3 regions of the Microbacterium algihabitans genome follow, and region 1 is predicted to be linked to each of the others. Evidence: predicted binding sites of a transcription regulator. Region 1 holds the regulator's gene; each other region holds the start of a gene.
What was found. The regulator HrcA, encoded in region 1, represses chaperone genes, less so after heat shock. The targets are predictions, from matches to a motif close to TTNGCACTCGNNNNNNNCGAGTGCNAA.

Region 2: the regulator HrcA is predicted to act here: its motif matches at 7,334-7,360, upstream of groES (co-chaperone GroES).
Region 3: the regulator HrcA is predicted to act here: its motif matches at 5,458-5,484, upstream of RWH43_RS09745 (Hsp20/alpha crystallin family protein).

The regions. Positions count from the first base shown of each region.
Region 1 covers NZ_JAWDIU010000002.1:52,815-62,844, reverse strand. The annotation lists gene holA (DNA polymerase III subunit delta) at 336-1,373, shown strand; gene rpsT (30S ribosomal protein S20) at 1,541-1,801, opposite strand; gene RWH43_RS07520 (alpha/beta fold hydrolase) at 1,917-2,642, opposite strand; gene lepA (translation elongation factor 4) at 2,730-4,607, shown strand; gene RWH43_RS07510 (DUF1990 domain-containing protein) at 4,633-5,277, shown strand; gene hemW (radical SAM family heme chaperone HemW) at 5,277-6,494, shown strand; gene hrcA (heat-inducible transcriptional repressor HrcA) at 6,608-7,648, shown strand; gene dnaJ (molecular chaperone DnaJ) at 7,710-8,834, shown strand; gene RWH43_RS07490 (16S rRNA (uracil(1498)-N(3))-methyltransferase) at 8,837-9,571, shown strand; gene RWH43_RS07485 (HIT domain-containing protein) at 9,864-10,030, shown strand, end outside.
Region 2 covers NZ_JAWDIU010000001.1:563,471-573,500, forward strand. The annotation lists gene RWH43_RS02625 (branched-chain amino acid ABC transporter permease) at 1-1,189, shown strand, start outside; gene RWH43_RS02630 (branched-chain amino acid ABC transporter permease) at 1,201-2,181, shown strand; gene RWH43_RS02635 (ABC transporter ATP-binding protein) at 2,174-3,106, shown strand; gene RWH43_RS02640 (ABC transporter ATP-binding protein) at 3,106-3,894, shown strand; gene RWH43_RS02645 (ABC transporter substrate-binding protein) at 4,300-5,586, opposite strand; gene rarD (EamA family transporter RarD) at 5,879-6,820, opposite strand; gene groES (co-chaperone GroES) at 6,958-7,254, opposite strand; gene RWH43_RS02660 (THUMP-like domain-containing protein) at 7,387-8,574, shown strand; gene RWH43_RS02665 (hypothetical protein) at 8,596-8,997, opposite strand; gene tsaD (tRNA (adenosine(37)-N6)-threonylcarbamoyltransferase complex transferase subunit TsaD) at 9,045-10,030, opposite strand, start outside.
Region 3 covers NZ_JAWDIU010000003.1:27,647-37,676, forward strand. The annotation lists gene RWH43_RS09715 (glycosyltransferase) at 1-400, shown strand, start outside; gene RWH43_RS09720 (type III polyketide synthase) at 480-1,574, shown strand; gene RWH43_RS09725 (methyltransferase domain-containing protein) at 1,613-2,278, shown strand; gene RWH43_RS09730 (FAD-dependent oxidoreductase) at 2,265-3,383, shown strand; gene RWH43_RS09735 (UbiA family prenyltransferase) at 3,394-4,227, opposite strand; gene RWH43_RS09740 (SDR family NAD(P)-dependent oxidoreductase) at 4,474-5,364, shown strand; gene RWH43_RS09745 (Hsp20/alpha crystallin family protein) at 5,568-6,023, shown strand; gene RWH43_RS09750 (sugar ABC transporter ATPase) at 6,092-6,433, opposite strand; gene RWH43_RS09755 (NAD(P)/FAD-dependent oxidoreductase) at 6,624-7,844, shown strand; gene RWH43_RS09760 (SRPBCC family protein) at 7,959-8,411, shown strand; gene RWH43_RS09765 (aldo/keto reductase) at 8,477-9,469, opposite strand; gene RWH43_RS09770 (hypothetical protein) at 9,621-10,030, shown strand, end outside.

The sequences.
Region 1 (10,030 bases):
CAGCGCCGATCAGGATGCGGAGCTCTACCGCGAACTCCACCCGCGGGTCGGGCTCATCGGCGTGGGAGCGGACAACAGCTACGGACACCCGACCGCGAAGCTCCTGGGCATCCTGACCTCGATCGGAGCGACGGCGGGTCGGACGGATCAGGATGGCGCGCTGGCGGTGTGGCTCGACGCTGACGGGCGCCTGACGATGTGGCGGGAGAAGGCTCCGGCCGTCGTCCCTGCTGCGGCCATGCCGGTGCCCCGAGCGCGGGGTGGAGGCGCCCGGCGTCGGTCATCGTCGCCTCCGCCCGACGGCCGATGTCGGAGGCGGTCGGTAGGCTGGGGGAGTGACTCCGGCTCCCCGACGCTCCGCCCCCGCCAAGGCGAAGTCGGCCATTCCGCAGGTATCGTGGCGCAGTCCGCAGCCCGCACCGATCGTGCTCGTCTCGGGTCCCGAAGAGGTGTGCGCCGAGCGCGCGACGGCCGGCATCCGCGCAATGCTCAAGAGCGAAGACCCCAGCCTCGAGGTCACCGACATCCGCGCCGACGACTACACCGCGGGCACCCTGCTCTCCGTCACCTCCCCGTCGCTGTTCGGCGAGCCGCGGCTCGTGCGCGTCACCGGCGTCGAGAAGTGCAGCGACACCTTCCTCAGCGAAGCCGTCTCGTATCTCTCGCAGACGCAAGAGGGCGCGACCGTCGTGCTGCGCCACACCGGGGCGAGCGTGCGCGGCAAGAAGCTGCTCGACGGCATCCGCGCGGGCCAGGGCGGCGGCATCGAGATCGCGTGCCCCGCCGTCAAGCGCGACTCCGACCGGTTCGACTTCGCCGTCGGCGAGTTCAAGACCGCGGGCAAGCGCATCGCGCCGGTCGCCTTGCGCTCGCTCGTCTCGGCCTTCGCCGACGACCTCACCGAACTCGCCGCGGCGTGCCAGCAGCTCATCGCCGACGTCCCGGGCGACATCGACGAGCGCATCGTCGAGCGGTACTACGGGGGTCGCGTCGAGACCTCGGCGTTCACCGTCGCCGACACCGCCATCGCCGGCCACTACGGGCCCGCACTCCTCGCGCTGCGTCACGCCCTGGCATCCGGAGCCGACCCCGTGCCGCTCGTCGCCGCCGTGGCGATGAAGCTGCGCACGATGGCCCGTGTCGCCGGCAGCCGCGAGTCGTCGTCGATGCTCGCTCAGCGACTCGGCATGAAGGACTGGCAGGTCGACCGCGCGCGGCGCGACCTCGTCGGCTGGACCGGCAACACCCTCGGCATGGCGATCCACGCCACCGCCCGCGCCGACGCCGAGGTCAAGGGCGCGTCGCGCGACGCCGTGTTCGCGCTCGAGCGCATGATCACAATCATCGCGACCCGCGCGCCCTTCGGCGACTGATCGCGACTTCGGCCCGGCCCCGCCTCAGACGGTCCACGCCGGTCGACTGCCGGCCAGCGTCGGCGTGTCGATGAAAAGTCCCGCCGTTGGGCACAGCCGCGACCACCCCGGAAACGACGAAGCCCGCCCCGCGCAGTGCGGGACGGGCTGTCGAGAAGAGCTGCGGCTCAGAGAGCGGCGACCTGCTTCGCGATGGCCGACTTGCGGTTCGCGGCCTGGTTCTGGTGGATGACACCCTTGCTCACGGCCTTGTCGAGCTTCTTGCCGGCGGTGACGAGCGCCTTCTCGGCGGCCGCCTTGTCTCCGGCCAGCACGGCCTCGCGGGTGCGACGCACGTGCGTGCGCAGCTCGCTCTTGACGGCCTTGTTGCGCTCGCGCGCCTTCTCGTTGGTCTTGTTGCGCTTGATCTGCGACTTGATATTCGCCACGTCGACGGTCTTTCGTTTGAGTGAGTGTTGGAAGTGCCGGGCGAGCGGTAGAGGGGCGCTGCACCGGCGATCGTGGAGGTCGGGAAAAACCCCACACGCAAGCCAAGAAGCGAGTCTAACAGGTCGAGGCTTCGACCGTTGTGAGCGCCACGTTCAGCACGGCGTTGAAGACGCGCGGCCGCATCGCCGTCACGAGGTGGGTCGTGCGCGGGACGACGATGAGCTCGGCATCCGGAGCGATCGTGGTGAACAGCTTCTCGTTCATGCGCAGCTGGTCCCACTGCCCGTTGACGAACCAGAGCGGCACGTCGATCCGGCGCAGCGCCGTCAGAAGATCGAGCACCGACAGCGACGCGAGAGCGGTGTCTTGTGCGTCGAACGCGTAGCCGCCGGCTCCGAAATCCGGGCGCGTCTCGGCAGGGAGCGTGCGGTCGAGCACCCGATTGGTGAGGCCGAGGCCGCGGTCGGGCAGGCTGTCGAACCGTCGAGCGAGGAAACGGTAGGCGGCGAGTCCGATCCCGCGGGGGAGAGAGGTGCAGGATGCCGCGACGAAACCCCCGACCGGGGGAGCGTCCTCGCTCCCGGTGTAGGCGATCGACAGCAGACCGCCCATCGAGTGCCCGACGAGCAGCACGGGGCCGCGGGAGGCGGCATCCCGAACCGCCCGATCGATCGTCGCGAACGCCTCGTCGAGCGTGAACTCCTCGCCGCGGCGGGTTCCGTGCCCCGGCAGGTCGACGGCGGTGACGGGGGTGCCGCGTTCTTCGAGGTACGCGACCTGCGCGCGCCACATGGTCGCCGACGTGCGGATGCCGTGCACGAGCACGACCTGGACCGTCATGGCATCCACTGTAAAAGGCTCCGGAGGCCGAGAGCCTGAGCGCTCGCGGACGGCGATGTCGGCGCACCACCGTAGAATCGACGGAACATGTCACCGCGCGCCCTGAAGCCCCTCGAGCCGTCTGCCACTCCGCCGGAGCAGATCCGCAACTTCTGCATCATCGCTCACATCGACCACGGCAAGTCGACGTTGGCCGACCGCATGCTGCAGATCACCGGCGTCGTCAGCGACCGCGATATGCGCGCGCAGTACCTCGACCGCATGGACATCGAGCGCGAACGCGGCATCACGATCAAGTCGCAGGCGGTGCGGATGCCGTGGTCGACTCGCGCGATCCCTGAGCTTGTCGAAGGGCAGGGACCCGAGCAGACGTTCGCCCTGAACATGATCGACACGCCCGGTCACGTCGACTTCACCTACGAGGTCAGCCGATCGCTCGCGGCGTGCGAGGGAGCGATCCTGCTCGTCGACGCCGCTCAGGGCATCGAGGCGCAGACGCTCGCCAACCTCTACCTCGCGCTCGAGAACGATCTGACGATCATCCCGGTGCTGAACAAGATCGACCTGCCCGCGGCCGACCCCGACAAGTACGCCGCCGAGCTCGCCGGCCTCATCGGCGGCGACCCGGCCGACGTGCTGCGCGTCAGCGGCAAGACCGGCATGGGCGTCGAAGCGCTGCTCGACCTGATCGTCGAGAAGATTCCCGCCCCGGTCGGCAAGGCCGACGCTCCGGCGCGCGCGATGATCTTCGACTCCGTCTACGACGCCTACCGCGGCGTCGTCACCTACGTCCGCATGATCGACGGGTCGTTGCAGCCGCGCGAGCGCCTGCAGATGATGTCGACGGGGGCGACGCACGAGGCCCTCGAGATCGGCGTCTCGAGCCCCGAGCCGGTTCCGACCAAGGGTCTCGGCGTGGGCGAGGTCGGCTACCTCATCACGGGCGTGAAAGACGTGCGCCAGTCGAAGGTCGGCGACACGATCACCACGCACCGCAAGCCCGCGACCGAAGCGCTGCCCGGGTACACCGACCCCAAGCCCATGGTCTTCTCGGGCATCTATCCGATCGACGGCAGCGACTACGCCGAGCTGCGCGAAGCGCTCGACAAGCTCAAGCTCTCCGACGCGTCGCTGCAGTACGAGCCCGAGACCTCGGTCGCCCTGGGCTTCGGTTTCCGCTGCGGCTTCCTCGGTCTGCTGCACCTCGAGATCATCACCGAGCGCCTGTCGCGCGAGTTCGACCTCGACCTCATCACCACCGCTCCCTCGGTGACCTACGAGGTCACCACCGACACCGGCGAGACGGTCTCGGTCACCAACCCCAGCGAATACCCCGACGGTCGCGTCGCCTCGGTGTCGGAGCCGATCGTCAAGGTCGGCATCCTGCTGCCCAAGGACTACGTCGGTACCGTGATGGAGCTCTGCCAGACGCGTCGCGGCACCCTGCTGGGCATGGAGTACCTCAGCGAAGACCGCGTGGAGCTCCGCTACCACATGCCCCTCGGCGAGATCGTGTTCGACTTCTTCGACCACCTCAAGAGCCGCACGCAGGGCTACGCGAGCCTCGATTACGAACCCGCCGGCCAGCAGACCGCCGACCTGGTCAAGGTCGACATCCTGCTGCAGGGCGACAAGGTCGACGCGTTCAGCTCGATCGTGCACCGCGAGAAGGCCTACGCCTACGGCACGCTCATGGCCGAGCGTCTGCGCAAGCTCATCCCGCGCCAGCAGTTCGAAGTGCCCATCCAGGCCGCGATCGGCGCGCGCATCATCGCGCGCGAGACGATCCGCGCGATCCGCAAGGACGTCCTCGCCAAGTGCTACGGCGGTGACATCACCCGAAAGCGCAAGCTCCTCGAAAAGCAGAAAGAGGGCAAGAAGCGCATGAAGATGGTGGGCCGTGTCGAGGTGCCGCAGGAGGCGTTCATCGCCGCCCTGTCGGGCGACGTCGAGACCAAGAAGTAACGCACCACACCGAGAGGGGTGAGCCATGCGCAGGCAGAGTTTCACCGATGACACGGTCGACTACGCAGCCGTCGGCGCCACCCAGGCGCACGACCTCATGCAGTACCCGCCCGAGCACTCCGTGCCGGCCGAGGACTCGTGGCGCATCGGCAGCGGCGAAGAGCGCTTCGCCGCCGCCGGCGAGCTGCTGCTGTCGTGGGCGCCGCTGCGCACCGGAGAACTGAGCATCACCGACGTGCGCCCCGCGGCCAACGCGGGGTACTCGGGGGTGGGTTTCGACGCTGACGGTGCCCCCGTGGCCCCCTCGAGCCTCGAGGCCGAGCAGCGCTTCGCCGCCGACGGCACGCCGTTCGTCAGCCCCGGCGCCGGAGTCCGTCTGCACGGCAAGGTCGACGGCCACCGCGCCGATGCCGAGCTGCGCGTGATCTCGGTCTTCGAAGAGCCCCGTCGTGTCGGCTTCATCCTCGGCACCGTCGGACACTCGATCGTCAGCGGCGAGGAGCTGTTCGCGGTCGAGTGGCGCGACAACGACGAGGTGTGGTTCGTCGTGCGTGCCTTCGACCGGCCCACGGCCCCGTCGTACCGCCTGTTCACGAGCCGCGTGCGCCGTCGGCGCAAGGCGTTGTTCGCTCGCTACCTGCGAGCGATCTCGCCGCTGTACTCGTCCTGATGGGCGGTCCGCTCCCGCTCGGAGACCCGGCCCCCGCCGACGGACGCCTGCCCGCCGACCTCGAGATCGACCCCACCGCCGACTTCGGTGTCTACCTGCACGTGCCGTTCTGCCGCGTGCGGTGCGGGTACTGCGACTTCAACACCTACACCGCCAGCGAGTTGCGCGGCGCCCGGCAAGACGACTTCGCCGACACGCTGAACGCCGAGGTGCGTCTGGCGGGGGCAGTGATGGATGCCGCGGGCGGTCGCCGCTCGGCATCCACCGTCTTCTTCGGGGGAGGCACGCCCACCCTGCTGCCGCCGGGGGATCTGGCGCGCATGCTCGACGCGGTGCGCGGGGAGTTCGGCATCCGCGACAACGCCGAGGTCACGGTCGAGGCCAACCCCGACACGGTCGACGACGCCATGGCGCGCACCCTCGCCGACGCCGGCGTGAACCGTCTGTCGATCGGCATGCAGTCGGCTCGGCCGCACGTGCTCGCCGCCCTCGACCGCACGCACGATCCCGCCAACGTGGCCACGGCCGTCGCCGCGGCCCGACGCGCGGGTCTCGACGTCTCGCTCGACCTCATCTACGGCGCGCCGGGGGAGTCGCTCGACGACTGGCGCGCCTCTCTCGAGGCGGCCACGGCCCTCGAACCCGACCACATCTCGGCCTACGCGCTGATCGTCGAAGACGGCACCAAGCTCGCTCGCCAGATCCGCTCCGGCGTGGTCGCTGAGCCCTCCGACGACCTGCAGGCCGACATGTACGAGCTCGCCGACGACCTGCTCGCCGCCGCCGGCTACGACTGGTACGAGGTGTCGAACTGGTCGCGCGGCGTCGAGCACCGCTCGCGCCACAACCTCGCGTACTGGCGGGGGACCGACTGGTGGGGCTTCGGGCCGGGCGCGCACAGCCACGTCGCGGGGCTGCGCTGGTGGAACGTCAAGCACCCCGCCGCCTACGCCCAACGCCTCGCCGCCGTCGAGTCGCCCGCGGCCGCGCGGGAGCGCCCCGACGAGACCGCGCGTCGGCTGGAGTCGGTGCTGCTGCGCAGCCGCATCCGCGAGGGTCTGGCGGTGTCGGAGATCCTCGGCGAGGGCCGCAAGAGTGTCGCCGCGCTCATCGCCGACGGGTTGATCGAGGGGGCGGATGCCGTGCACGGGCGCATCGTGCTGACCCGGCGCGGACGCCTGCTCGCCGACGCCGTGGTGCGGGCGCTCACGGTCTGAGCGTCGCGCGGGCGCTCCCGCGGCGGCCTCCGCGAGCCGCCCGGCGCAGTGTCGGGGCTATCCCGTAGAATTGGCACTCAAGAGACGCGAGTGCCAGACGGGAGGAGCATCGCATGGTGTCGGAACGTGGCCTTCAGGTGCTCCGCGCGATCGTGCAGGACTACGTCGACACGCGTGAGCCGGTCGGCAGCAAAGCCATCGTCGAGCGCCACGCCTTCGGGGTGTCGGCCGCGACGATCCGCAACGACATGGCCCTGCTCGAAGACGAAGACCTCATCGTCGCCCCGCACACCTCGTCGGGGCGCGTGCCCACCGACAAGGGCTACCGCGTGTTCGTCGACCACCTCGCCGAGCTCCGTCCGCTCTCGGGTGCACAGCGCAGCGCCATCACGTCGTTCCTCGACGAGGCCGGCGACCTCGACGACCTCCTCGCCCGCACGGTGCGCGCACTCACTCAGCTGACCGGTCAGGTCGCCATCGTGCAGTACCCCTCGTTCGCCCGGGCCAACGTCTCGCACGTCGAGCTCGTCGCCCTCGGCGGCCCCCGCGTGCTGGTCATTCTCGTGACCGACACCGGCCGTGTCTCGCAGCGCATCTCGTTCGTGCCCGTCGAGCCGAGCGAGGCCGACGTCACCCAGCTGCGGGCCCGCGTGAGCGGTCTGCTGGTTGGCCGCAGCGTCGCCGACAGCTCCCAGCGGGTGGCCGCGGCCCTGGCCGACGGCCCCCGCCCCGGGGTCGTCGTCGACGCCCTCGCCGACGCCGTGCTGCGCGTGGTCGGCGAAGAACTCGAGGAGTTCCGGCAGGATCGCCTCGTCATGGCCGGTGCCGCGACGCTCGCCAAGCGCGAGCAGGACTTCCGCGGCAGCATCTACCCGCTGCTCGAGGCCATCGAAGAGCAGGTGACGCTGCTGCGCCTCATGAGCGAGATGGTCGCCGACGAGCAGGGCCTGTCGGCCAGCATCGGGCGGGAGAACGAGCCGTTCGGCCTCGTCGAGGCCTCGGTGCTCGCCAGCCGCTACGACGGCTCCACCGGCGGAGCGCGCGTCGGACTCCTGGGTCCCATGCGCATGGACTACTCCTCGAACCTCGCGGCGGTCCGTGCCGTCGCGCACTATCTGACCCGGATGCTCGAAGACGACGACAGCTCTCGTTGACTTTCGAGAGATCGAGCACCCCAAAGAGAACAACCCCGCGTGAGCGGGCAGGAAGGCGATTGTGGCTGACCACTACGAGGTCCTGGGTGTCGAACGCGACGCCAGCCCCGAAGACATCAAGAAGGCGTACCGCCGTCTGGCGCGCCAGTTGCACCCCGACGTCAACCCGGGAGAAGACGCCTCCGAGCGCTTCAAGCTCGTCACGCACGCCTACGACGTGCTGAGCGACCCCGAGCAGCGCCGCCGCTACGACATGGGCGGCGACCAGAGCCCGTTCGGTGGCGGGGGAGCAGCCGGCTTCGGCGGCTTCAGCGACATCTTCGAGACGTTCTTCGGCGGCGCGCAAGCGGGCGGCGGCGGTCGCGGTCCCCGTCCGCGCTCGCGCCGGGAGCGCGGACAGGACGCCCTCGTGCGCGTCACGCTCCAGCTCGGCGACGTCGTCTTCGGCGCCCACCGCGACCTCGAGGTCGACACGGCGGTGCTGTGCGAGACCTGCAAGGGCGCGTGCACGCAGCCCGGCACGAGCGAGGTCACCTGCGACATCTGCCACGGCTCGGGTCACGTGCAGCGCACCGTGCGCAGCCTGCTCGGCAACGTCGTCACCAGCGCCCCCTGCACCGTGTGCCAGGGCCACGGCACGACGATCCCGTACCCCTGCGGAACATGCCAGGGCCAGGGCCGCGTGCGCGCGCGCCGCACGGTCTCGGTCGACATCCCCGCCGGCGTCGAGTCGGGCCTGCGCCTGCAGCTGCCCGGTTCGGGTGAGGTCGGCCCCGCGGGCGGACCCAACGGCGACCTCTACCTCGAGATCACCGTCGAGGCTCACGAGGCGTTCAGCCGCGAGGGCGACGACCTCGTCGCAACCCTCGAGGTGTCGATGCCGGATGCCATCCTCGGAGCAAACGCGACGATCGAGTCCCTCGACGGAAGCGTCGACCTCGAAGTGCGCCCCGGCGTGCAGTCGGGCGACGTGCTGACCATCAAGGGCCGCGGAATCACCCCGCTGCGCGGCACCCAGCGCGGCGACCTCAAGGTCGGCGTGCACGTGGTGACGCCCACGCGCCTCGACAACCGCGACCGCGCCCTCATCGAGGAGTTCGCCAAGCGCACCAAGGCTCCCAAGCCGCGCCTGGCCGAGCACCAGCAGGGCATGTTCAGCAAGTTCCGCGACCGCTTCCGGCACTGACCGTGGCGCTGCACTTCGTCACCGACGAGGCGGGTGGCGCCCAGCCCGGCGACACCGTCGAGCTCACCGGATCCGAGGCGCACCACGCCGCCGCCGTGCGTCGCGTGCGCGTCGATGAGGCGGTGACGCTCGGCGACGGCCGCGGAGCCTGGCTGTCGGGCGTCGTCACCGCGGCGTCGCCGAAGCAGGTCGAGGTGCGGGTGACCGGCCGCGAGGTCGTACCCGCGCCGTCACCGCGCTTCGTTCTCGTGCAGGCGCTGGCCAAGGGCGACCGCGACGAGCTCGCCGTGCAGGCGGCGACCGAGCTCGGCGTCGACGTGATCGTGCCGTGGCAGGCGTCGCGCAGCGTCTCGCGGTGGGATGCGAAGGCCGATAAGGGCCTCGCCCGCTGGCGCACGATCGTTCGCGAGGCGGCCAAGCAGGCGCACCGGGCGTGGATCCCCGAGGTCGAGACGGTGGCCCGCACGGCCGACCTCGTGCGTCTCGCCGAGACCTCGCTCGTGCTGGTGCTGGAGCCCTCGGCATCCGACCGTCTCACGTCCGTCGCGGCGGAAGCCTCCGACGGGCGCGACGTCGTGCTCGTGGTCGGCCCCGAGGGGGGCATCGCACCCGAGGAGCTTTCGGCATTGGCCGACGCCGGCGCTCGACTCGTGCGCCTGGGCGACACGGTGCTGCGCACCTCGACCGCGGGTGCCGCGGCGATCTCGGTGCTGTCGGCGGCGCACGGGCGCTGGTGACCCGACCCTCCGCTCGCGATCTCGGCGGTTCGCGGTCCTCTCTCCGGTTCAGGGCGGATTCCGCATGTCGGGGCGTGAATTGTGCGCCCCGCAAAACAGATCCCGCCCCGAACCAGCGGTGTCGGCGCCCGGCTCTCTCATCTCCCGGTTTGGGGCGGATTCCGCATGTCGGGGCGTGAATTCTGCGCCCCGAACGACGGAATCCGCCCCGAACCGCGCGAGGAAGCCACGCGCCGCGCATCGGCGCAACGGCCCCGCCTCGATGTCGGAGGCCCTCACTAGACTGGATGCCATGAGCGAACCGTCGATCTTCACGCGCATCCTGCAGGGCGAGATCCCCGCCGAGATCGTCGCCGAGACCGAGAACGCCTTCGCGATCCGCGACATCGCGCCGCAGGCGCCGGTGCACCTGCTGGTGATCCCCAAGACGCAGCAGTACCGCAACGTCGTCGAACTCGC
Region 2 (10,030 bases), on a different contig from region 1:
CGGCACCGGCGACGTGTCCACTCAGTACTCGGTGGGCGGCATCATCCGCTCCGGCGACGAGCCACTCGAGGGGGTTCAGGTCACCGTCGAAGGCTCGGGCTTCAGCGAGGTCGGCACCACCGGCGCCGACGGGCGCTGGTCGGTCTCGGTCCCGGGGCCGGGCGCGTACACCGCGCAGCTGCAGGTCGACACCCTTCCCGACGGAGTCGCCCCGCGCGACCCCGACAACATCACCCGCGACGTGACGATCGGCACGACCAACACGGTCAACGTGCTGTTCCCCACGGGTGAGGGCACGGCCGCGACGGCCACGATCTGGGACACGCTTTTCTCGCGGTTCTTCTACGGCCTGAACTTCGGCCTGCTGCTGGCGCTCGCCGCGATCGGCATCTCGCTCATCTTCGGCACCACCGGCGTGAACAACTTCGCCCACGGCGAGATGCTCACCTTCGGCGCGATCATCTTCTACGTGTTCACGGCCATGGGCTGGAACATCATCCTGGCGATCCTGCTCACCGTCGCCCTCTCGGCGGCTCTCGGGTGGACACAGGATGCCGTGCTCTTCAAACCCCTGCGAAAGCGCGGGGTGGGGTTGGTGCAGGTGCTCATCGTCACGATCGGTCTGTCGATCGTGCTGCGCTACCTGTACCTGTACTTCTTCGACGGCGGCACGCGCAACATCGACACCGGCATCACCGACAACGTGACCATCGGACCCGTCACGGTGACCCTGACCTCGATCATCAGCATGGGCGTCAGCATCGTGATGCTGGCCTTCGTCGCCTACTTCCTCACGCGCACCCGCATCGGCAAGGCCACGCGCGCCGTGAGCGACAACGCCTCGCTCGCCGCGGCATCCGGCATCAACGTCGACCGCGTGATCCGCATCGTGTGGGTGCTGGCGGGAGCGCTGACCGGTCTCTCGGGCGTGCTGTACGGCCTCTACCGCGGCGTCACCTGGGACATGGGTTTCGCGATCCTGCTCCTGCTGTTCGCCGCCGTCACCCTGGGTGGCCTCGGCAGCGCGTTCGGCGCTCTCGTGGGCTCGCTCATCATCGGCATCATCACGGAACTTTCCACCATCGTCATCCCTCCCGACCTTCGGTATGCGGTGGCCCTGATCGTGCTCATCGGCGTGCTGCTGTTCCGGCCGCAAGGTGTGCTCGGTCGTAAAGAGCGGATCGGTTGAGGAACGACGACATGGACTGGCTTTCGATCATCAACAACGCCGCGGGCGAGCTCATCAGCCCGACCACCGCGGCCTACGCCCTCGCCGCCATCGGCCTGAGCGTCCACTTCGGCTACGCGGGCCTGCTCAACTTCGGCCAGGCCGGCTTCATGGCGGTCGGCGCGTACGCCTTCGCCATCGCGACCCTGTCGTTCTCGGCCCCCGTGTGGCTCGCGATCCTCCTCGCCATCGTCGCCTCGGTGGTGTTCGCCTTCATCCTCGGCATCCCGACGCTGCGTCTGCGCGCCGACTACCTCGCCATCGTCACCATCGCCGCGGCGGAGATCGTGCGGTACGTGGTCTCGACCGTCGGCCTGACGGACATCACCGGCGGCTCGCAGGGCCTCAACGGCTACAACCGCGAATTCCAGGCGATGAACCCGCTCCCGGCGGGCACCTACGGCATCGGCCCCTGGACCTACTCGGCGAACGACTGGTGGGTGCGCCTGTTCGGCTGGCTGCTCGTCATCCTCGCGACGATCCTCGTCTACGTGCTCATGCGCAGCCCCTGGGGCCGCGTGGTCAAGGGCATCCGCGAAGACGAAGACGCCGTGCGCAGCCTCGGCAAGAACGTCTACTCCTACAAGATGCAGGCGCTCGTGCTCGGCGGCGTGATGGGCGGCCTGGCGGGAGTGGTGTTCATCCTCCCCCGCGCGGTGCAGCCCGGTAACTACGGAACGGCGCTGACGTTCTTCATCTGGACCGCCCTCCTGCTGGGTGGGGCCGCGACCCTGCTCGGACCCATCGTCGGCGCGATGCTCTTCTGGGTGCTGCTCTCGCTGTCGAACGGCATCATCGTGGGTCTGCGCGACGTCGGCATCCTGGGCTTCATGTCCTCCACCCAGACGGGTCAGGTGCGCTTCATCCTCGTCGGCATCGGTTTGATGCTGCTCGTGATCTTCCGGCCGCAGGGCATTTTCGGCAACAAGAAGGAGCTGTCGTTCAATGTCTGACACGACCGTCACCCACCCGCTCGTCAAGGGCGAGGTCGGCCCAGGCTGCGCGAAGGTCGACCCGATCGTCGTCGCCGACAGCGTCACCCGCCAGTTCGGCGGCCTCAAAGCCGTCGACGTCGATCACCTCGAGATCCCGCGCGGTCAGATCACCGCCCTGATCGGTCCCAACGGCGCCGGTAAGACCACGCTGTTCAACCTGCTGACCGGTTTCGACAAGCCCAACACCGGGCGCTGGAGCTTCGAGGGGTCGAACCTCGCCGGCGTCGCCGCATTCAAGGTGTCGCGCAAGGGAATGGTGCGCACCTTCCAGCTCACCAAGTCGCTGGGCCGCCTGTCGGTGCTGCAGAACATGCTGCTCGGAGCCCGCGGGCAGAAGGGCGAGAACATCTTCCGCGCCCTGATCCCCGGCATCTGGAAGTCGCAGGAGACCGAGAACACCGAGCGCGCCGACGACCTGCTGCGCCGCTTCAAGCTCGACGCCAAGCGCGAGGACTTCGCCGCGTCGCTCTCGGGTGGTCAGCGCAAGCTCCTCGAGATGGCGCGGGCGCTCATGAGCGACCCGAAGCTCGTCATGCTCGACGAGCCGATGGCCGGCGTCAACCCGGCGCTCACGCAGAGCCTGCTGGGTCACATCCTCGACCTGAAGAAGGAGGGCATGAGCGTGCTCTTCGTCGAGCACGACATGCACATGGTGCGCCACATCTCCGACTGGGTCATCGTCATGGCCGAGGGCCGGGTCGTGGCCGAGGGTCCGCCCGAGACCGTGATGAGCGATCAGGCAGTGATCGATGCCTACCTGGGCGCCCACCACGACACCGACCTCGGTGACATGACCACCTCGCAGCTCGAGACCATCCAGGCCGAAGCCGCCGCCGAGGCGGAGGCGGAGCTCACCGCCGATGAGAAGGACGGGAAGCTCTGATGTCTCAGACCGCCACCGACACGCGCACGCCCGTGCTGCGCACCGACGACCTGGTCGCCGGATACCTCCCGGGCGTCAACATCCTCAACGGGTGCACCGTCGACGCCTACCAGGGCGATCTGATCGGCATCATCGGCCCCAATGGCGCCGGCAAGTCGACGCTGCTGAAGGCCATCTTCGGCCAGGTCAAGATCCGTTCGGGCTCCGTTCTGCTCAACGGTGACGACATCACCGCGCTCAAGGCCGACAAGCTCGTCGGCAAGGGCGTCGGCATGGTGCCGCAGAACAACAACGTGTTCCCGAGCCTCTCGATCGAGGAGAACCTGCAGATGGGGCTCTTCCAGCGCCCCAAGGTGTTCGCGGAGCGCTTCGAGTTCGTGACCGGCCTGTTCCCCGAGCTGGCCAAGCGCCGCCGTCAGCGCGCGGGCTCGCTCTCGGGCGGTGAGCGGCAGATGGTCGCCATGGGCCGCGCGCTCATGATGGACCCCTCGGTGCTGCTGCTCGACGAGCCGTCCGCCGGCCTCTCCCCCGTGCGTCAGGACGAGACGTTCCTGCGCGTCGCAGAGATCAACCGCGCGGGCGTGACGATCATCATGGTCGAGCAGAACGCGCGCCGCTGCCTGCAGATCTGCCACCGGGCGTACGTGCTCGACCAGGGCAAGGATGCGTACACGGGCGGTGGCCGCGAGCTGCTCAATGATCCCCGCGTCATCGAGCTGTACCTCGGCACCCTGGCGGCCGATGAGGACGCCAAGCGCGACAGCGGCAAGAACCCCCACGCCGAGTAACGCCGGCTCTTCAGTGCCCCGCGGCTCCGGCCGCGGGGCACTCGTGGTTCCGGGAGCTTCGGCGCGCGCGTGGATCGCGACGAGGGGCGGCCTCGGGCCACGAGCGCCCGCGTGGACCGTGCGCCGGTACGCGCTCTGTGAGCTGTCGGGATGGCGCGAGTGGTCCCCGGGCCCGGGGACCCGCCCGTTCCGCCTGTGAGGCGCACAGAGCCGGGACGGGCATCCCGGCGCGTCCTCCGCACGCGCTGCGCGCACGGGAGCCGTCGACCCGCTCTCGACCGGCACCGCGAACACCGCACCGCGACCCCGCAACGCGAACGCCGCCGCCCGCAACCCGAACGCCGCCCCCGGCAATGCGAAGAGGCCCGGATCCTCACGGATCCGGGCCTCTCGTACGAACTCAGGTCACTCGTTGAGCGAACCGAACTCCGTGTTCAGCAGGGTGTACTTGTTGTCGGCACCGTACTGGTAGATGCCGATGTACGCCTCGGTCGGGTCACCGTTGCCGTCGAAGGTGATCGGGCCCGAGACACCGTCGTAGTCGATGTCGGTGCCGGCGTTGATCAGCTTGAGGCAGTCGGCGAAGGTCGTGCACTTCTCGCCGTCCTCGGAGACCGACTGCATGTTGTCGCGGATCGCGGTACCCGAGTCGTCCTTGGCCTGCGCCGCGGCGAGGGCCGCGACGATGACGGCGTCGTACGACTCCGGCGCGTAGCTGTAGTCGGTCAGCGCGGGGTCGACTTCCTTCAGGCGGTCCTGGAAGGAGGTGTCGGCCGGGTTGCCGGGCAGCGTGCCCTTGGCGCCCTGCAGCGTGCCGGCGGGGAACTCGTACGAGTTCGACAGGTTGCCGTCGACGAAGTAGACCTTCGACGCCGGGTAGCCCTGCGTGCTGACGAGCTGCGGGATGATCGACGAGGTCTCCTCGAAGGCGATGACCGCGACGGCGTCGGGCTTGGCCGCGAGCAGCTGGTCGACCTGCGAGGTGAACACGGTGTCACCCGGGTTGTAGGGAACGGCGACCGAGACCTCGCCACCGGCGGCCTCAACGGCCTTGGTCGCGTTGTCCTTGAGGCCGATGCCGTACGGGTCGTTGATGTAGATGATGCCGATGTTGGCGGCACCGTCTCCGGTCATCAGGTTTCCGAGCACGCGGCCCTGCAGCACGTCGGAGGGCGCGGTGCGCCAGTAGTACCCGTCGTCGGCGTAGGTCGTGAAGTCGGGCGAGGTGTTGGCCGGCGAGATCTGCACGACACCCGCGTTGACCAGCTGGTCGACGAACGTGAACGACACACCCGACGAGGCGGCACCGATGACGACGTCGGCGCCCGCGTCGACGAGCTCGGTGGCCGACTGCGTGGCGATGTCGGTGGTGGTGTCACCCGAGTCGCGCTCGGTCAGCTCGGTCTTGAAGGGGAAGTCGCCGCCGGTGGCCTCGATGTCCTTGATGGCGAGCTTGACACCCGCGACCTCGGGCGGGCCGAGGAAGGCGAGGTTACCCGTGGCGGGCAGGATCGTGCCGACGTGGAACGTGCCGTCGGCGGTCGAGGTTGCCCCGCCGCCGGACGATGCGCTGGGCGCTGCGGCTTCGCTGCCGCCGCCACCAGAGCATCCGGCGAGGACGAGCGCGCTGGCGCCGACCAGGGCGATACCGCCGAGGACCTTCGCGGTGCGCGTACGCGTGAAGACGTTCATAGGGCTCCTTGCTGTGAATGAACGTTCGGCGACCCTTTGGGCCGCCTGGTGTCCCCAAACCTAATCGGCCGCGCATTTTCCGCGTGTTGCCGTTCGTTAACGATGTGGGTCGAAGCGGTCACGGCCGCATAACGGTTGGCATCGCGCGTTGACGGAGCCCCTCATCGCACCTACCCGACGGGACCGATTACGAAGAAGGAGCCGATTCGAGAAGCGCGATCCCGCGGGGTGCTCACACTCTGGCAGACCCCCGCCGCCGACGTCTGTAGACCGAACGGGGGACGCGGGGCGCTCAGACGGGTTCGACGACGTCGGCGACCACTCGGCGGTTGCGCCGCGACGCGATGACGGAGTCGACGCTGAGCATCGCCAGGGCGATCCACACGAGGGCGAAGCCGATCCACCGCTCGATGGTCATCGGCTCACCGAGCACCCACACGCCGATCGCGAACTGGATGATCGGCGCCACGAACTGCAGCAGTCCGATCACCGTCAGCGGCACGCGCCGCGCGCCCGAGGCGAACAGCAGCAGGGGCACGGCGGTGACGGCGCCGGCGAGCAGCAGGAGCACGGTGTGCAGCACGCCCGCGGTGCCGAGGGTGATGCCCGTGAGGTTCGCCACGAAGAACAGTTGGATCACGGCGACCGGCAACAGCCACATCGACTCGAGGGTCAGCCCGCTGACGGCGTCGACCGCCGGCCCGATCTGCTTCTTCACGAGACCGTAGAAGCCGAACGAGAACGCCAGCGTCAGGGCGATCCAGGGGAAGGCGCCGTAGCCGATGACGATCACCGCGACGGCGACGACGGCCAGGCCGATCGCGATCCACGGGATCACGCGCAGCCGCTCGCGCAGAACGATGACCCCCAGCAGCACGGTGACGATCGGGTTGATGAAGTAGCCGAGGCTCGTCTCGATCACGTGCCCGGTCAGCGCCCCGAACAGATACGTCTGCCAGTTCACGTAGATCAGCACGCCGGCCAGCGCCGTGAGCGCCATCAGCCGCGGCTGGCGCACGATCGCGAGGAACGCCTTCCAGGTGCGCAGCACCGTGAGCAGCAGGAGGCAGAACACGAACGCCAGGATGATTCGCCACGCGACGACCTCGAACGGGCCGGTGGGGGCGAGCTGCAGGAAGTAGATGGGCAGGACGCCCCACAGCAGGTAGGCGGAGAAGGCGTAGAGCACTCCGCGGTTGCTCCCGCCGGTGGGTGCGGGGGCGGCGGGGGTCACCGATTCAGCCTACGCGGCGCGAGGAGAGGCCGAGCGACGCCGGTGCACTCTTTCCTGCCAGAGGCCCCGGCCGATCCCGGGAACGACGAAGACCCCGGATGCCGTGGCATCCGGGGTCTTCGGAGGATCTCACTCGATCAGCGGACGACGACCGCCAGCACGTCGCGAGCCGAGAGCACGAGGTACTCTTCGGCGCCGAACTTGACCTCGGTGCCGCCGTACTTGCTGTAGAGCACGCGGTCGCCGACGGCGACGTCGAGGGGGACACGGTTGCCGTTGTCGTCGATGCGGCCGGGGCCGACGGCGACGACTTCGCCCTCCTGCGGCTTCTCCTTGGCGGTGTCGGGGATGACGAGACCACTCGCGGTGGTCTGCTCAGCCTCGACCTGCTTGATGACGATGCGGTCCTCGAGCGGCTTGATGGAAACCGACACGGTCTACCTCTTCTTTCTCGTTACAGAAGACTTGTCAGCACTCACGCGGGGAGAGTGCTAATCCGAGTGTAGAGAAGCGTTGGCACTCACGCAACGCGAGTGCCAACACGGCCGCCCGCCTAGGCTGAATCAGTGGACACCAGCGAGCTGACCGCCCTGCTCACGCCCGAGGGCCTGCGCCTCCTCGACGAGGCCGGACCCATCGCCTCGACCGACGACGCCGCCCGCACGGTGTCGCGCCTGCGCGCCGCGGGTCACTCCCTCGACCTCGTCTCGGCGGTCGTCGGGCAGGCACGGCTGCGGGTCAAGGCGGCGACGAAGTTCGGCCCGTTCGCCGAACGCATGCTCTTCACCCGCGCAGGCCTCGAGCAGGCGACACGTTTGTCGATCGCGGCCCGCCACGCCGGCCGCTTCCGCGCCGCCCGCATCGACAGTGTCGCCGACCTCGGCTGCGGGATCGGCGGCGACGCCCTCGGGATGGCGGGCATCGGCATCCGGGTGCACGCCGTCGACGCCGACGAGGTCACCGCGGCGATCGCGGCGTACAACCTCGCTCCGTTCGGCGATGCGGCCTCTGTCACCCACGCGCGCGCGGAAGACGTCGACCTCAGCGGGACGGATGCCGTGTGGCTCGACCCCGCGCGACGCACGGCGGGCCATTCCGAGACGCGCCAGGTGTCGGCCGCCGAGTGGTCGCCCTCTCTCGAGTGGGTGTTCGAGCTGCTGAAGACGAAACCGGGCGGAGTGAAGCTCGGGCCGGGCTTCGACCGCGCCCAGATCCCCGACGACCTCGAGGCGCAGTGGATCAGCGCCGACGGCTCGACCATCGAGCTCGTGCTCTGGTCGGGCTCCCTCGCCCGCGAAGGCGTGCGGCGCGCCGCCCTCGTCGTGCGCGGGAGCGACGCGTGGGAGCTCACGGCGCCCGCCGACACCCCCGACGTCGAGGTGCGCGAGCTCGGCGCTTTCGTGCACGAACCCGACGGCGCCGTCATCCGCGCGCGCCTCATCGGCGAGGTCGCCCGAGCGCTGGATGCCGGGATGCTGGCGCCCGGCATCGCCTACCTCACCTCCGATGCGGCGCTGACGAGTCCGTTCGTGTCGTCGTTCCGCGTGCGGGAGCAGCTGCCCGCCGACCCCAAGAAGCTCGCGCAGGCGCTTCGCGCGCGCGGCATCGGCACCCTCGAGATCAAGAAGCGCGGCGTCGACGTCGACCCGGCGGTGCTGCGCAAGAAGCTGTCGCTGCGCGGCGACGAGTCGGCGACGCTGATCCTCACCCGCGTGGGCTCGAAGCGCCTCGCCCTGCTGGCCGACCGCGTGTGACGACAGACCCGCTCCGACGCGTCAGACCACGGCGAGCTGCGAAAAACCCCAGATCAGCCATCCGGCGCTGAAGACGATCGACAGCAGCGAGAGGCACAGCGACCAGACCCCCACCCGGGTGCTGTCGTGGGGTCGCCGCAGCGAGACGATCGACAGGATCACCGCGACGGCGCCCAGCGGCAGCAGCCAGCCGGTGAAGAACGAGGCGACGAGCGCGAGGATCGCCGCCGCGAGCGCCCCCGGTGCGAGCGACCGCGGGGTCGGCGGTGCGGGCGGCACGTAGGGGATCAGGTGATCGCCGAAGGCGGCCATCTCGAGCTGGGCGGTCGGCAGTCGCTCGGGGTCGTCGTCGGCCGGGGCGGCAGCAGACCGCGACGCCTGCGCGGCGAGACGGGCGGCGTCCGACGGGTCGAGAGAAGGCACGGGCGGGGCGTCCTTGCGGGCGCGTCGCGTGGGCGGTGTGGGCTCGCTCACGGGGCGCTGCCCGAGGGGAGCATCGGAGCCACGGCATCCGGGTCTTCGTCCACCTGGATCTCGGTCACCGGGAGCGTCGAGTCGGCCCCGAAGGCGAGCGTCGAGGGGCGGCGACCCGACGAGATCAGTTCGGCGGCGAGCGCCGCGATCATCGCACCGTTGTCGGTGCACAGTCGCAGGGGCGGAATGCGCACCGCGACGCCCGCGGCCGCCGCCCGCTCGAGGGCGACGTCGCGCAGGCGCTTGTTGGCGATCACTCCCCCGCCCAGCAGCAGACGCGGCACCTCGAATCGCGCGCACGCGTCGAGGGCCTTCGTGACGAGCACGTCGACGACGGCCTCGCGGAACGACGCCGCGACGTCCGACACCGGCACCGGCTGACCGGCAGCCTCGTGCTGCTCCACCCACCGGGCGACGGCGGTCTTGAGCCCCGAGAACGAGAAGTCGTAGCGGTGCGCGGCCATGTCGGAGGCCCGCGAGAGGCCCCGGGGGAAGCGGATCGCCGTGGGATCGCCGTCGGCGGCCGCCCGGTCGATCTCGGGTCCGCCGGGGTAGGGCAGCTTCAGCAACCGGGCGACCTTGTCGAAGGCCTCGCCCGCGGCGTCGTCCATCGTCTCGCCCAGCAGTTCGACGTCGCTGGTGAGATCGCGGACGAGCAGCAGCGAGGTATGACCGCCGCTCACCAGCAGCGCGACGGTCGGATATTCGAGCTCGCCCGCGTCGGCGTCGAGGATGTCGGCGGCGATGTGACCGACCAGGTGGTTCACCGCGTACAGCGGCTTGTCGAGCGCGACCGCGAGGCCCTTTGCCGCTCCGACGCCGACCATCAGCGCGCCGGCGAGACCCGGGCCGCTGGTCACGGCCACGGCGTCGAGATCGGCCAGGGTCACGCCGGCCTCGGCGAGCGCGGCGTCGATCGAGGGCTGCAGCGCCTCGAGGTGGGCGCGCGCGGCGACCTCGGGCACGACGCCGCCGTAGCGCG
Region 3 (10,030 bases), on a different contig from region 1:
CGCCCTGCGGGCTGAGAGCGGAGTGGGCGAGTCGGTGAACCTGCACGCGCTCGGGCTGCGCGAGGACATGCCCGAGCTGTACCGGATCGCCGACATCGTCGCCCTCACGAGTGCCTTCGGCGAGGCCTCGCCCCTCTGTCTCGTCGAGGGGGCGGCATCCGGAGCCGTTCCCGTCACCACCGACGTCGGCGACGCCGCGCGCATGATCGACGGGTTCGGCCTCGTGACCGCCCGCGACGAGTCGTCGATCGTGGCGGCCTGGACCCACGCCCTCGCCCACCGGCCCGCCCTGCGCGCCGCGGCCGTCGCCGCCCGCGGGCGCCTCGACCGACGGCGCATGATCGACGACTACCGTGGAGCCATCGCGGGGTTGCTGTTGCCGGATCTGGTCGCCGCCTGAGGCGCTGGCACGAGAAGCCGCGCACGACAACCGGTCCCCGATCCGCGCCCGGTCGGGTGAAACCGTGTCAAGGTGAGGCATGACCGCCCGCATCGTGTCGATCGGCACGGCCCTGCCCGATACCCGTGTCTCCCAGACGACATTGCGCGACCTGTTCGCCGCGCAACCCGGGTTCGACCGCAAGAGTCAACGCCTCGTGGGCGCGGCGTTCGACGCGGCCGCCATCGACACCCGCCACGTCGTGCTGCCGCAGCTGGCGGGCACCGAGGTCGAGGGGCTCCCGGTGCGCGACGGCGACACCCTGCTCATGCCCCCGACCGGAGCGCGCAATGACGAGTACCGCCGCCGCGCGCCCGACCTCTTCGCCGCGGCCGCAGGTCGAGCGCTGTCGGGGTCGGGGTACGGGGCAAACGAGGTGACCCACGTCGTGACGGTGTCGTGCACCGGCATGTTCGCCCCCGGGCCCGACTACCACCTCGTGCGCGACCTCGGACTCTCGCCCACGGTCGAGCGCTACCACCTCGGCTTCATCGGCTGCGCGGCGGCGATCCCCGCCCTCCGCCTCGCCGCCCGCATCGTCGGCGACGACCCCGCGGCGGTCGTGCTCGTCGCGTGCTGCGAGCTGTGCTCCCTGCACTGGCAGACCTCCTCGCACCCCGACCAGATCGTCGCCGCCTCGGTGTTCGCCGACGGTGCGGGAGCGGCGGTCGTGGCATCCGGGAACTCCTCTCGAGACGGCCTCGACCTCGACGGATTCGCCACCCACGTGACCGACGACGGCGAGAAGGACATGGCCTGGACCGTCGGCGACTCGGGGTTCGAGATGACCCTGACCCCCGAGGTGCCCCGGATCATCGGGCGCGAGATCTCGGCCATCGCCGACGACGTACTGGGCGATCTCTCCGCCGTCGACGCGTGGGCCGTGCACCCGGGCGGGCGCAGCATCCTCGACCGCGTCGAGAACGCCCTGGGTCTGGATGCCGCCGCCCTCGCCCCCTCGCGCGAGGTGCTGCGCCGACACGGCAACATGTCGAGCGCGACGCTGCTGTTCATCCTGCGCGACCTGCTGGCCGATGCGGAGCGCGTCGAAGGCGACAGGGTGGCCGCCCTCGCGTTCGGGCCGGGGCTCACGGTGGAGGCGGCGCGGCTGACCATGCGCCGCACCGGCGCGTGAGCACGCTCGCCCGGCGCGACACCGCGCTGACCGAGTTGATGGACGACCCCGACTGCGACCCCCGGGCCCTCGCCGCGACGTATCGGCGGTTCGACGTGGTGAACCGTCTCGTCTCGGCGTGGGGGCACGTGTACCGCACGCGGGTGCGCCCCGAGCTGCGGGCCCTGGGCCGGCCGGCGCGCGTGCTCGATCTCGGATGCGGGGGCGGCGACGTCGTGGTGCGGCTCGCGGGGCTGGCCGCGCGAGACGGACTCGAGGTGGAGTGGGTCGGAGCCGACCCCGATCCGCGCGCCCTCGAGGCCGCGCGCGAGCGCGAACGATCCGGCGTGCGGTTCGTCGCGCAGGGGTCGGACGACCTGCTGGCCGCGGGCGAGAGGTTCGACCTCGTGATCTCGAACCACGTGCTGCACCATCTCGACGCCGACGGGCTGCGGCGCTTCGCCGACGACTCGCTCGCCCTCTCGCGCGGACGCGTGCTGCACGCCGACATCGCCCGCGGACGCCTCGCCTACGCCCTGTACGCCGCGGGGATCGCCCCTCTGGCCGCCGGCACCTTCCTGCGGGTCGACGGGCTGCGCTCGATCCGTCGGAGCTATCGCGCGCCCGAGCTGGCCGCGGCCCTCGGCTCGCCCTGGCAGGTGGAGACCCCCGCGCCGTTCCGGGTGCTCGCCGCGGCTCGAGGGCGGGCGGATGCCGATGACTGAGGTGCTCGTGGTCGGCGCCGGCCCCGTCGGGCTGGCGTTGGCCGCCGACCTGCGCGCGCGGGGCGTCGACGTGGCCCTCGTCGAACGTCGCACCGAAGTCGGAGCGGGCACGCGGGCGATCGGCATCCACTCCCCCGCCCTCGCCCTGCTCGAGGCCTCGGGGGCCACCCACGGGATCCTCGAGCGAGCGGTGCGGATCGCGCGCGGAGAGGCCCGAGCCGACGGACGGCTGCTCGCCGCGATCCGCTTCGATCGCCTGCGGGCGCGGCACCCGTACGTGGCGGCGCTGCCGCAATCCGACACGATCGAGGTGCTGACCGCCCTCGCCCCGCCCGTGCGGCGCGGGGTGACCGTGGAGTCGCTGCGGCAAGAGGCGGACGGCGTGCGGATCGGCATCGCGGGGGCCGACGACCTGCGCGCCAAGGTCGTGGTCGTGGCATCCGGATGGGCGGGACGCTCGCTCGTCTACCGCGACGGCGCCGTGCGCACCCACCACTACCCCGATCGCTACGTCATGGCCGACGTCACCGCGCCGGGCGGCCCGGTCGCCCGCGTGCACCTCGAGCGCGACGGCGTGGTCGAGTCGTTCCCCCTCCCCGACGGACGCAGGAGGCTCGTCGCGTGGGCCGGGCGGGAAGAGGTTCCGGATGCCGCGGCCTTCCTGCACCAGGCGGTGGCGCGCCGCACGGGGGTCGAGGTCGACACCACCGGGGCGTCGAGCTTCGGCGTGCGCCGCGCGGTGGCTCCCGCACTCCGTCGCGGCCGGGTGATCGTCGTCGGCGACGCCGCGCACGAGGTGAGCCCGATCGGCGGTCAGGGCATGAACCTCGGACTGCTCGACGCCCTGACGCTCGCCCCGCTGCTCGCCCCGTGGGCGCGCGGGGGCGACGGCGAAGGCGTCGACCGCTGGGAGCGCGACCGCCTCGCGTCGGCCCGGCACGCCGCGCGCCTCGCCTTCCTCAACACCCTGCTGGGCCGCGCCTCCGGTCCGCGGGCGCACGCGGCCCGTTCCGCAGCGCTCCGCACCGCCCTGCGCGGACCGGGTGGCGCGCTGTTCACCCGGGCCTACGCGATGCGCCTCGACCGGGCGGCATCCGGAACCTGAGGACCGGCTCCTAGGAGACGACGAGCTGCGCGGCCAGCAGCAGCGCCGCGAGCATCGTCAGCTGGAACACCGCGCGGCCCGGAGGCCGCACCAGCACGAGTACCGCGGTGACGACCGCGACCACCACGACGGCCGTGAAGAACACCGTCCCGACGGCATTCGCCCCGCCCGAAGGCCCGAGCAGCACCGCGAGTGCTCCGACCACGATCCCGGCCGCGGCGATCAGCACCGACGCGCGGGCACCGAGGCGGTGCGGCAGCCCGCGCACGCCGGTGCGGCGGTCGTCGTCGAGGTCGCGCACGACGTTGGTGAGGTGCACGGCGGCGCCCAGCGCGGCTCCCGCGAGCGCCGCCCACGGCGCAGCGAGCTCCGGGTCGGGGCCGGCGAGGGTCGCGAACGAGGGGAAGAGACCGAAGCTCAGCACGAACGGCACGATCGAGACCGGGGTCGACTTCAGCCCGGCGTTGTACGCCCAGGCCGAGGCGAGGGCGATCGCGTGCGCCGCGACGAGGGCAGCCCCCAGCGGCGCGGACAGCAGCACGGCGAGCACGAGGGCTCCGACGGCCACGGCCAGGGCGCGCTCGGGCGTGAGGGCTCCCCCCGCGATCGGCTTGTCGGTGCGCCCGACCGTGGCATCGCGAGCGCCGTCGATCGCGTCGTTCGACAGTCCGACCGAGACCTGCCCCGCGAACACCGCCACGACCAGCAGACCCAGGCGCCACGGCTCGAGCCCCGCGGCGATGCCCAGCGCGAGAGAGAGGACGGTCACGACGAGCGTCGGCCCGGGGTGGGTCGCGCCCCACAGGGCCCGCAGGGGCGACCTCGTGGTCGCGGCATCCGTCACGGGTCCGACGCTACCGCGCTGCGGCGGTCCGGTGGCCCGCGGCGGGGTCGCCGGGCACAACGGCGGGGATCCGGCGCGACGCGCCGCGGATCGGCATCCGGGAACGGCGTGTCCACCGGGCGGCCCGCCGGTGCGCACGGGCGTCGGCCGTCGGTACGTCAACCCCCGCGGCATCCGATCCCCTCCCGCCTACCGTCGCGAGCGCCGGGGCAGCAGCGTTCCGCAGAAGCCTCGAAGGAGACCCCGATGCCCCAGGTCGTCGTCATCACCGGAGGATCCCGCGGGATCGGCCGTGCCACCGCCCTGCGCTTCGCCCGCCAGGGGGCGCGTCTCGTGCTGGTGGCCCGAGACGAGGAGGCGCTCGCGTCCGCCGCCGCGGAATGCCGCGCTCGCGGGGCCGAGGTGCAGACCGCGTCGATCGACCTCGCTCTCGCCGACGGCCCGCAGCGCGCCGCCGACATCGCCCTCCTCCGGTTCGGACGCATCGACGTGTGGGTGGCCTCGGCATCCGTCTTCTCGTACGGGTCGATCGCCGACACCCCCGATGCCGTGCGCGACCGGGTCATCGAGACCAACCTCACCGGCCACATGCGCGCGGCGCGGGCGGTGCTCCCCCACTTCCTCGCCCGCGGCACCGGGACGATCGTCTTCGTCGGCTCGCTGTACGCGCAGGTGGCGGGCCCGTACGTCTCGTCGTACGTCGCCGCGAAGCACGGCCTGCTCGGATTCACGCGGTCGCTGCGGCAGGAGATGCTCGCGCACCGCGGCATCCGGGTGAAGATCGTGCTCCCGGCGAGCATCGACACCCCCATCTACCAGCGCGCCTCCAACTCGACGGGGCGCACGCCCTTCCCTCTGCCGCCGGTGGTGTCGGCCGACCGCGTCGCCCGGGCCGTCGTGCGGGTGACGCGCGGGCCCCGTCACGAGGTCGGCGTGGGAGCGGCGCAGTTCGTGACCCGCCCCCTGCAGTTCTTCGCGCCGCGCGTGTACGACCGTTTCATCCGCACGCTGCAGCACGCGCTGGGACTGCGGCGTCGCCCCGCGCCGACGACCACCGGAGCCGTCCTCGCTCCCCAGCACGATCCCGGTGCCGTGAGCGGGGGCTGGTCGCGGATCCCGCTGCGTCGCCCGCGCTGACCGTGTCGGGAAGGGCCACGAATGCCGACGCGCACGGGGCTCGCGTCAGGGCCGATGGGCTCGGCGAGGTGCGCCAATTTCGCATGCAGGGTCTTGGCACTCTCCTGTGCCGAGTGCTAATCTGATCGCAGTTGAGCCACATGGACTCAACTTCACAGAACATCGGGGATCCGAGTCCCGACCGATCGAAAAGGAGAACGACCATGGCCACCTACGACCCCTTCCGCGACCTCGACCGCCTCGCGTCGACGCTCCTCGACGCTCGCCGCGGCGGTGGTCCGCGACGGATGCCGATGGACCTCTACCGCGACGGCGACCACTACGTGCTCGCGGCGGACCTCCCCGGTGTCGACCCCGGCTCGGTCGACATCGACGTCGACGGCCAGCTGCTCACGATCCGCGCCGAGCGCACCCTCGGCTCGGGCGAGGGCGTCAAGTGGATCACGCGCGAGCGCGAGACGGCGTCGTTCGTCCGCCAGCTCAACCTCGGGCAGGGCATCGACACCGACGGCATCAGCGCGTCGTACCGCAACGGGGTGCTGAGCGTGACGATCCCGGTCAGCGAGAAGGCGAAGCCGCGCCGCATCGCCGTCTCGACCGACGAGCACGACGGTGTCATCGAGGCACACGAGAGCACGCCTCAGCTGATCGAGCAGTAGTCCGCACGCGACGATGCCCCGGCCCCCTCATCGAGGGTCGGGGCATCGTGCGGTGTTCGCGAGACGTCTCAGAGGTCTTCGGGAGCGAGGTCGCCCTGTCCCTCTTCGCCCAGCTCGACAACGCCCGGGTCCATACCCTGCGAGTCGGTGCCGGTGGACTCGGGGTGAATGTCCTCGAGCGGGATGTCGCTGTCGTCGGCGGGAATCTCGGCCGGGTCGGCACCCGTCGCGGTGGCAGGGTTGATGTCGTCGGGGTCGGCGCCCCCGTCGATGGCGGTCGTGGCGTCCCACTCCGCCTGGGCGGGGTCGAGCGTGGGATCGGGCTCGATGGAGGTGTCGCCGTCGCGCAGCGGCTGCACGCCCGCCATAGCCGCGTCGGAGGGGGTGGGGTCGATCGAGGCGTCGCTCATGAGAGGGTCCTTTCGTCGCAGACGCGAAGCCGCGGGTGGCGCGGCTCTCTCATCAAACGGGGCCGCGGTCATCGGCCGGTGCCCCTTGACAGGTCCCTGCGACCGTCGTCGCCGTCGTGAGCGGCACCTGTCAAGGTGCTGGCGGCGTCTACGCCGATGACGCACGGTGGGACGAACGAGAGGATCCCCCATGCCCGACCCCCGTTCCGCCGTGCCCGCCCGCGCGACCCCGCGCATCGTCGTGATCGGCGGCGGCAACGCCGGACTGTCGATCGCCGGGCGCCTGCACCGCGCCCGTCTCGGCGACATCACCGTGATCGAGCCGCGGGAACAGCACGTGTTCGCTCCCCTGCAGTCCCACATCGCCGGCGGCGCCGCCCGCGCCTCGGAGGCCGTCCGCCCCCAGGCCGACGTCATCCCGCCGGGGGTGAGGTGGCTGCGCGACGAGGCGTTCACGGTCGACCCCGACGCCCGACGCGTGCACCTGGTGTCGGGCGGTCGCATCGACTACGACCAACTCGTCGTGTGCGCGGGCCTCCGCATGGCGTGGGAGCAGGTTCCGGGCCTTCCCGAGGCGATGGCGGATGCCACGGGCATCTCGAACTACGACTACGACCTGGCGGCCAAGGCCTCGCCCGCGCTCCGTGACTTCCGCTCCGGCACCGTGGTCTTCACGCAGCCACCCGAGCCCGCGTCGTGCGGAGCCGCGGCGCAGAAGCCGATGTACCTCGCCTGCGACTGGTGGCGCTCGATCGGCGTGCGCGACGGCATCCGCGTCGTCTTCGTGTGCCCCGACCCCGTACCCTTCGGCATCCCCGCCATCGACCGCGAACTTCAGCGCAAACTCGACGAGTACGGCATCGAGGTGCACTACAGCCGGGAGCTTCGAGCGGTGGATGCCGCGGCACGGACGGTGACGATCGGCCACGGCGACGCCGAGGAGACGATCGCCTACGACCTGCTGCACGCCGTCCCTCCGCAGCGGGCGCCCGAGTGGATCGCCGGTAGCGGCCTGGCGGCCCCGGACGACCCGCACGGCTTCGTCGACGTCGACCCCGAGAAGTTCCAGCACACCCGGCATCCGGAGATCTGGGCCCTCGGCGATGCCGCGACCGTCGCCACGCGCCGCTCGGGCGGAGCGATCCGCCGCCAGGCCCAGGCGCTGGTGCAGAACATGACGGCCGTGCTGGCCGGGCGCGCGCCCACGGCGACCTACAACGGGTACAGCGTGGTGCCGTTCACGGTGTCGCGCGGCACCGTCGTGTTCGCGGAGTTCGACCGCCAGGGCCGGCTGCAGCCGAGCGTCCCGTTCTGGCGCTCGCTGTATCGCGAGCGCCGGCTCTCGTGGATCGCCGACCGCCGCGTGCTTCCGTGGGTCTACTGGCACCTGATCCTGCGCGGCCGCGCCTGACGCGTCTCCCCCGCGTATAGGCCACGAGGACCGATCCCTCAACCCCCGGGGTGCGGGCGGGTGGGCGCACGGAGACTGGGGGCAGCCCCGGAAGACACACAGGAAGAGGACACCATGGCCCAGGTCATCGAAACCATCGACGTCGACGTTCCCGTTCGCGTCGCCTACAACCAGTGGACGCAGTTCGAGGAGTTCCCCCACTTCATGAGCTTCGTGGAGTCCATCACGCAGAAGTCCGAGACCCTCACGCACTGGAAGGTCAAGATCGCCGGAGCCGAGCGCGAGTTCGACGCCGAGATCACCGAGCAGCACCCCGACGAGCGCGTCGCGTGGAACAGCGTGGGCGGCGACGAGAACCACGCCGGCGTCGTGACCTTCCACCGCCTGTCCGACACCGAGACGCGTGTCACGGTGCAGATCGACTGGGCCCCCACCGGCGTCCTCGAGAAGCTCGGTGCCGCCTTCGGCGCCGACGACCACTCGGTCAAGAAGGACCTCGACAACTTCAAGAAGTACATCGAATCGCGCGGCACCGAATCGGGCGCCTGGCGCGGCGACGTCAGCTGACGTCACCTTCCGAACGAAAGCCGGGCTCGTCCATACGGACGGGCCCGGCTTTCGTCATGTCGGTCTCACCACTGCGGGTGAATCTCCGCCCGCAGACGCCGGTCGTACACGTCGCGCACGAGGGTGTCGAAGGCCGCGAGGTCGAAGCCGCCGTCGATCAGGTCGGCCGCGGCGGCGTTCGCGGTGGCCTGCTGCACCGAGCGGGCCCCCGGGATCACCGAGGTGATGCCTTCGCGCGACGCGATCCAGGCCAGCGTCGCCGCGGGCAGCGTCACGCCCTCGGGCAGGGCGTTCTTGAGCTCGTCGGCGGCCGCCACTCCCTCGTCGAACGGCACGCCCGAGAAGGTCTCGCCCTTGTCGAACGCCTCGCCGTTGCGGTTGTACGTGCGGTGGTCGTCCTTGTCGAACGTGGTGTCGCGCGTGTACTTGCCCGACAGCAGACCGCTCGCCAGGGGCACGCGCGCGAGTACGGCCACGTTCTTCTCGGCCGCGAGCGGCAGCACCTCGTCGAGCGGCTTGAGGCGGAACGGGTTGAAGATGATCTGCAGGTTGGTCAGGTTCGGCCGCTGGAGGGCCGACAGGGCCTGGTCCATCGTCTCGACCGAGGCGCCGTACGCGGCGATGACGCCATCGCTCACGAGCTGGTCGAGGGCGTCCCAGGTCGCGTCGTCGTCGATGACCGCGGACGGCGGGCAGTGCAGCTGGACGAGGTCGAGGGTGTCGGTGCCGAGCAGGCGCCGCGAGCGGTCGAGCCAGCCGCGGAAGTTCTCGATCGTGTAGTTCTCGGGCACCTGGTCTTCACGGCGGCCCATCTTCGTCGCGACGGTGATGCCCGTGGCATCCGTGCTCCGAAGGAAGGTGCCGATGATCTCTTCGCTGCGGCCGTCGCCGTAGACGTCGGCGGTGTCGAAGAGCGTGACGCCGGCGTCGGCCGAGGCCGCGAGCACCGACAGGGCCTCGTCTTCGCTCACCCCGCCCCAGTCGGGGCCGAGCTGCCAGGTGCCGAGGCCGATCGCCGAGACCTCGCGGCCGGTACGAGAGAGGGGACGCTGCTGCATTGCGGTTCCTTTCGAAGCTGTTCCGAGCCTACCCACGGGCTCCGACATCGTCGGCCGCAGGCTCCGGATGCCGCGACCCGATGACGCGCAACCCCGGTCCACCCCGATGGATCGGCGCCTAGCGTGGCGGCACACCCACGGAAGGAACACCATGGACAACCCCGCCGACCACCTGCCCGGAACCGACGAGGAGAACCTCGTGCCCGAATCCGACGGTCTCGCCGCCGACGTGCCCGCCGGCGCCGCCGGTGCCGACACGGGGGCCGTGGGAGCCGCGCGCATCGACCCCGACGACGAAGCGCGTGTGCAGGGCGTCTCGAGCCAGAACGACCTGCCGGGGGTCGGCACGCGCAACGCCGACGGAGAGCGCGAACACGGCGGCGACGGGGGCTCGACCTCGCGTCACACCGAAGACATCGACAGCGCAAACGCGGACGCCGACCACACGGCCGACGAGTCGGCCGAGAAGACGCCGGCCTCGCCCGCGCCCGCCGATGACGGCCCCGAGCCGCACGTCGACGGCGACGACCCGATCGCGAAGTTCCAGCCGGGGGTCGGTCG